2 regions of the [Clostridium] celerecrescens 18A genome follow, and region 1 is predicted to be linked to the other one. Evidence: riboswitches for the same ligand, from Rfam matches in the RefSeq annotation. Region 1 holds a riboswitch; the other holds the start of a gene.
The links. A riboswitch is a leader RNA that binds a small molecule or an ion and turns the genes downstream of it on or off. The one in region 1 is predicted to bind glycine.

Region 1 (3,422 bases):
TCTACCAAAATGTCCGTAAGCAGCCGTCTGTTTGTAGATCGGGCGGCGTAAATCCAGCATCTTGATGATTCCTGCAGGACGCAGGTCAAAGTTTTCCCTGATGATCTCCACAAGCTTTTCATTGCTTAATTTTCCGGTTCCGAAAGTATCTACCATAACGGAAGTAGGATGTGCCACACCGATGGCATAGGAAAGCTGGATCTCACACTTGTCAGCCAGTCCTGCTGCTACGATGTTCTTTGCAACATAACGTGCCGCATAAGCAGCGGAACGGTCTACCTTTGTGCAGTCCTTACCGGAGAATGCTCCGCCGCCGTGGCGTGCATAACCGCCGTAGGTATCTACGATGATCTTACGGCCGGTCAGGCCGCTGTCCCCGTGAGGTCCGCCGATTACAAAGCGTCCCGTAGGATTAATGAAGAAATTGGTCTTCTCATCCACCAGCTCTGCAGGCAGAACTTCATCAAAAACATACTTTTTAATATCCGTGTGAATCTGCTCCTGGCTCACATTCTCATCATGCTGAGTGGATAAAACCACTGCATCTAAGCGGAGAGGATTGCCGTTCTCATCATATTCCACAGTTACCTGGGTCTTTCCGTCGGGACGAAGGTAAGTAAGGGTTCCATCCTTGCGTACCTTTGTAAGCCGAAGGGCCAGTTTATGGGCAAGGGCGATGGGATATGGCATATACTCCTCAGTTTCATTGCTGGCAAAGCCAAACATCATACCCTGGTCTCCTGCTCCAATAGCGTCGATCTCTTCATCAGACATCTTGTGTTCCTTTGCTTCCAGGGCCCGGTCAACGCCTAAGGCAATGTCAGCAGACTGCTCGTCCAAAGCTACGATCACGCCGCAGGTATCGCAGTCAAATCCGTATTTTGCACGGTCATAACCGATTTCCCTTACGGTTTCCCGTACCACCTTCTGAATGTCTACGTAGGCATGGGTCGTTATTTCTCCCATAACCATAACAAGACCTGTGGTACAGCAGGTTTCACAAGCCACACGGCTCATAGGATCCTGCTTTAACATCTCATCCAAAATCGCATCAGAGATTTGGTCACACATTTTATCCGGATGTCCTTCTGTAACGGATTCGGATGTAAATAATAATTTTTCCATGTTGTCATTTCCTCCTTAATATCACATGGGGGAATAACAAAAAGAAAAGTCCGCAGCAATGCGGACTTGATTCAACAATGTATCAAATCCTCTTATTGCTCGATTTCTCGCTCAGGTTGGCACCTTCCAGCCGCTCATTTCTGGCCAAGGCCATCATTTCCGGTCGGGGTTGCCGTGACTTCACAGATCCTTTGTATCTCCATCACTCTGAATAAGGGATATTACGTACTTTTCATTTGTTATTCAATTGTAAGCTGTTTCTAGTGCATGTATATTTTATCGTATTTAAAAACGGCTGTCAAGGGAATTCTATTCCAATGCATCCATGGATAAAGTTCTTGCAAAAATTTAATCCATAATGTATAATGACGCTATTCTTTAAATGTTCGCCAAATGAAATCTGTGGAATGCGCCCAGCGCAGACCATGGACGGATGGCACTCTGGAGACATCTGCAGCTATGCAGGGGCCGAAGGGGCAAGCGCTTAGGCGCGAAACTCTCAGGCAAAAGGACAGAGGCGATTGTTTCCCTTTTTTTGGAATATCGCATGATCTCTGTTTTTTTGTGAGTGGGAGTATATCCCACTCTTTTTTTTATCAAAAAATACGAAGGAAGGGAAGTAGATAACAATGCAAGCAGTTACTGAACTTTTCAACAAGCTGGACTCAGCAATTTGGGGGATACCCATGATTGTACTTCTGTTTGGCACTCACTTATTTTTGACCGTGCGCACAGGCTTTATCCAGCGTAAAACCTTTACAGCCATTAAGCTGTCTGTTACAAAAGACCCTGATTCACCAGGAGAGGTCAGCCAATTTCAGGCGCTGACTACTGCCCTTGCCTCCACCATCGGTACCGGCAATATTGTGGGCGTGGGTACGGCAGTGTTCTTAGGCGGCCCAGGTGCTGTTCTCTGGTGCTGGCTCACCGGCGTATTCGGCATTGCAACCAAATATTCAGAATCCCTGATTGCAGTTAAATATCGTGTGCAGACGAAGGATGGACGAATGCAGGGAGGTGCCATGTATGCACTGGAGCGAGCACTGGGCTTAAAGTGGCTGGGCGTACTCTTTGCACTGTTCGCCTTGTTTGCTTCCTTTGGTATTGGAAGCGGGACTCAGATCAACGCTATCGCTGAGATTATTGAAAACAATGTACCGCTGCCGATTCCGCGCATTGCAATCGGCCTTGTCTTCGGTGTGATTACCGCTGTGGTTATTATCGGCGGCATCAAGTCCATCGCAACAGTATGTGAAAAGCTTGTACCATTTATGGCGGCCTTCTATGTGGCAGGCTGTCTGATCATTCTTGGCATCAACGCTGACTTCATCATTCCTGCACTGAAGGTGATTGTAACCCTGGCCTTCCGGCCCGGAGCGGTCGCAGGCGGTCTGGTTGGCCGGGGCATTATGCTTGCCATGCAGTACGGCATTGCCCGGGGCTTATTTTCCAATGAGTCCGGTATGGGTTCCGCTCCGTTAGTAGCTTCGGCTGCACAAACAAGGAATCCAGTGCGTCAGGCGCTGGTTTCCTCAACCGGCACCTTCTGGGACACGGTTGTCGTCTGCCTTATGACCGGTCTGGTTCTTGTTTCAACTATAATGAAGAACCCGGACATCAATATGGATATGATACAAAACGGCGGCCAGATGACCACTGCCGCTTTCAGTCAGATTCCTGTTCTTGGCCCGGTGATCTTAGTCGTCGGCATCATTACCTTTGCTTATTCCACCATTCTTGGCTGGTCTTATTACGGGGAACGATGCTGCGAGTACTTATTCGGCTCCAAGGGGATGCTGCCCTATAAAATCATCTTCGTGTCAATCGTAGTTGTCGGCCCTGTGCTGTCTCTGGATCTGGTGTGGACGATTTCAGACATCCTAAACGCACTGATGGCGATTCCCAATCTTGTGGCTGTTCTGCTTCTATCGGGTGTTGTGGCAAAAGATACAAAGTACTATCTGAACCACTTAGACGAAAGGGACGAAACTCCGATTCCGGTCATAGATAAATAACAACTTAAAAACCTCCTGCCTTTCCTGGGCTGGGTAAATAATTCTTTCATTAAAAGAATTATCTTACAGTCCCACGGATAGCAGGAGGTTTTTTATATTTTTTCCAATAAAGTCATTAGCCTTTGACTCCGCCCCCAGTAATTCCGGCAATGATTTTCTCCGACAAAAAGATATAAAGGATAAAAGTAGGAAGAAATACGATGATAACGGATGCAAACATTCCTGACCAGTCTCCCGTATATTTCATGGAATTGATCATGGAATATAGCCCCACCGCAACCG
Region 2 (3,422 bases), 2.4 Mb from region 1:
TTAATAAACATAAGAAAAAACAATTGGCTGATCAGGCAGACGACGGTAAAACCAAGCTGCTCATTGTTAGTAAACGCATACCTTGCCTTGTTATCCGGAACGATTTTCTTACGGACAAACGTGATGCTCAGTATAGATAGTAATACGGATAATGCTGTTACCGCATTATAATATTTATCATTCTGCAGGACATCCTGGATGCTGGTATGCAGAACCATCGAATAGATCGAACAGATAATTCCTCTGCTGCTATAGATAGAATACATGTAGACGCTGCCGGCAAAAATAATCTGTACCCGGTTTACACGAAACAGCAGAATAATGTCTAGCATAATCGAACCCATTATAAAAAAGACAGCGACCCGATGATCCAGAAACAGATAGGCCGGTAAAGTAATGCTGATATTGATGAAAACTGCAGCCGCATAAAAAAGCAAATGGTTTCTTTTGACCGGAAACATATTTTTGAAATAGCTAAAAAAATAAATATCATAAATAATAAGCATTAAAACGAGTTCAAGCAGCTGCATGCCTATTTTTCCTCCTTTAAGGGGTTTTCATTTTAATCCAATGGTAATCGATAGGTTCTCCAAAGTCCATAGACTTTAGATGGGAACAGATTATACTACACGTTTCCTACAAATAGACATTAGTAGTATAACACATGATACCTTTAATTTACATTCCATCTATGATCATTTCTTGTGCTGCAATAACATCGAGCGCACCATTTTCCTTGTTATGATTTTAACAAAAAGGATGATTTCAGAGATTGTTTGGGGGTGCCATGAAAGACAGCATCATAGTTGTCAGAATCATTCTAAAAGGTCATGTAAAAAATGATTGACAGTGCTAAAATACTCTGATAATATCAATAATAAATAACGGATGATGAATCAGAGAGAGAGCACAAACCTGTGCCGCCGAAGGGGAAGGCAGAAACTCTCAGGCAAAAGGATCGGATTCGGACGTAACTCTGGAGAACATTTATGTACCGACGAAGTTAATCTTTCAGGTAAAAGGACAGAGGCAGACAGGAATATCCTATAGGAATATTTCTTTCTGCCTTTTTTTGTGCATATAAACGGATGATGTTCCTATATTATCATATAAATTATTTAAGGAGGATTAAAACATGGAACTTAAAACACCGCTTTATGAAATGCATCTTAAGTATCACGGCAAGATGGTCCCTTTTGCCGGGTATCTTCTTCCCATCCAGTATGAAGAGGGGATCATAAAGGAGCATATGGCAGTAAGAACAAGGGCAGGGCTATTTGATGTCTCTCACATGGGAGAGATCATTTGTAAGGGGAAAGATGCACTTGAAAATCTTAATCAGCTGCTGACCAATGATTTTACCGATATGGAGATCGGACAGGCAAGATACAGTCCCATGTGCAATGAGCACGGGGGAACGGTGGATGATCTGATTGTTTATAAGAAAAAAGAAGAGGAGTACTTTATCGTTGTGAATGCGTCCAATAAAGAAAAGGATTATCAGTGGATGCTGGAACATAAATTAGGAGAAGTGGTGTTTGAAGACATTTCTGATAAAATCACACAAATCGCCCTGCAGGGTCCCAGATCACAGGAAATACTTATGAAACTGACCACAGATATACCTGATAAATACTACCATGCAGTTTTTGATGGTAAAGTGGCCGGGATCACATGTATGGTATCCAGAACCGGTTATACAGGGGAGGATGGTTTTGAGCTTTATTTAGACAATGCATATGCTGAGACAATGTGGGAAACGCTCATGGAAGCAGGCAGGGAATATGAACTGATCCCCTGCGGGCTGGGGGCCAGAGACACTCTGAGGCTGGAGGCCGGCATGCCGTTATACGGACATGAAATGAATGATGATATTAATCCGGTGGAAATCGGCCTTGGGTTTGCAGTGAAGATGCAGAAGGAAGACTTTATTGGAAAAAGCCATTTGCCGAACAAAGATTCTCTCACAAGAAAACGAGTGGGCCTAAAGGTAACCGGACGGGGAATCATCCGGGAACAGGAAGAGGTTCTTGCAGACGGGAAGAAGGCAGGCTTTACAACATCGGGAACCCATTGCCCATATCTGGGCTATCCGGCAGCCATGGCTATCCTGGATAAAGAATATACTAAAGCAGGTACGAAGGTAACGGTAATCGTCCGGGGAAGAGAAGTAGAAGCGGAAGTGGTTACCCTTCCATTTTATAAAAAATCAAAATAATCCACAAGGAAAAGGAGAATTAATTATGAAAGTATTAGGGGATCTGGTTTACACCAAGACACATGAATGGGTAAAGTTTGAAGATGAAACAACAGCTTTGGTCGGGCTTACGGATCATGCCCAGCAATCATTGGGAGAGCTTGTTTTCGTCAATCTTCCGGAAGAAGGCGACGATACGACAGCCGGTGAAGTATTTGCTGATGTGGAATCTGTTAAGGCTGTTTCCGATGTATATTGTCCGGTAACCGGAGTTGTATCGGAAATCAATGAAGAACTTTTAGACTCACCGGAAAAGATCAATGAGGCTCCTTATGAAGCCTGGTTTGTGAAGATCACCGATATTACGGATAAAGAAGAATTCTTAAGTCCTGAGGAATACGAAGAACTTGTTAAAAAAGAAATGGAATAAAGGAGATCTGCATATGGGTTCATTTGTACCGGCAACCGACCATGATAGAAAAGAAATGCTGTCAGCGATCGGAATTGAGAGCATAGAAGACCTTTTTGGGCAGCTTCCTCAGGAAGTTTTATTAAAGGATGGATTGAATCTTCCTAACGGAATGTCTGAAATGGAAGTAAATAAAAAGATGGAAGGCATTGCAGCAAAAAATACGGTGTTTCCAGTTATTTTCAGAGGAGCAGGTGCTTACAAGCATTACATTCCTTCCATTGTAAAAAGCGTGATATCCAAAGAAACCCTGTACACTGCCTATACCCCGTATCAGGCGGAAATGAGCCAGGGAATCTTACAATCCATATATGAATACCAGACAATGATCTGTGAGATTACAGGAATGGATGTGGCCAATGCCTCCGTATATGACGGTGCGTCTGCGGCGGCTGAAGCAGTAGCTATGTGCAGGGACAGAAAGAAAAACAGGGCATTTGTTTCCGCAGCGGCTCATCCTCAGGTAATAGAAACCATAAAGACTTATTGTTTTGGAAACGGGATGGAGCTGACGGTTATTCCAGAAAAAGACGGTATAACAGATCTGGATTTTCTGAAAGAACATTTGGATAGCCAGGCCGCATGTGTTTACATTCAGAATCCAAATTATTACGGCAGTCTGGAACCGGCAGAAGAGATCGGTAGCATAGCAAAGGAAGCCAATGCCCGCTATATCATGGGCGTGAATCCTATTTCTTTGGGAATCATTAAGACGCCGATAGAATACGGTGCTGATATTTCAGTGGGAGAGGGGCA

Region 2: linked by a shared signal. The riboswitch ahead of gcvT (glycine cleavage system aminomethyltransferase GcvT) and the one ahead of H171_RS21625 (alanine/glycine:cation symporter family protein) in region 1 are both predicted to bind glycine.

What each region holds. Positions count from the first base shown of each region.
Region 1 is NZ_PGET01000001.1:4,737,311-4,740,732, reverse strand. It holds gene metK (methionine adenosyltransferase) at 1-1,125, opposite strand, end outside; SAM riboswitch class I at 1,215-1,343, opposite strand; glycine riboswitch at 1,557-1,649, shown strand; gene H171_RS21625 (alanine/glycine:cation symporter family protein) at 1,755-3,140, shown strand; gene H171_RS21620 (carbohydrate ABC transporter permease) at 3,256-3,422, opposite strand, start outside.
Region 2 is NZ_PGET01000001.1:2,375,334-2,378,755, reverse strand. It holds gene H171_RS11065 (sensor histidine kinase) at 1-530, opposite strand, end outside; glycine riboswitch at 889-971, shown strand; gene gcvT (glycine cleavage system aminomethyltransferase GcvT) at 1,136-2,218, shown strand; gene gcvH (glycine cleavage system protein GcvH) at 2,244-2,627, shown strand; gene gcvPA (aminomethyl-transferring glycine dehydrogenase subunit GcvPA) at 2,641-3,422, shown strand, end outside.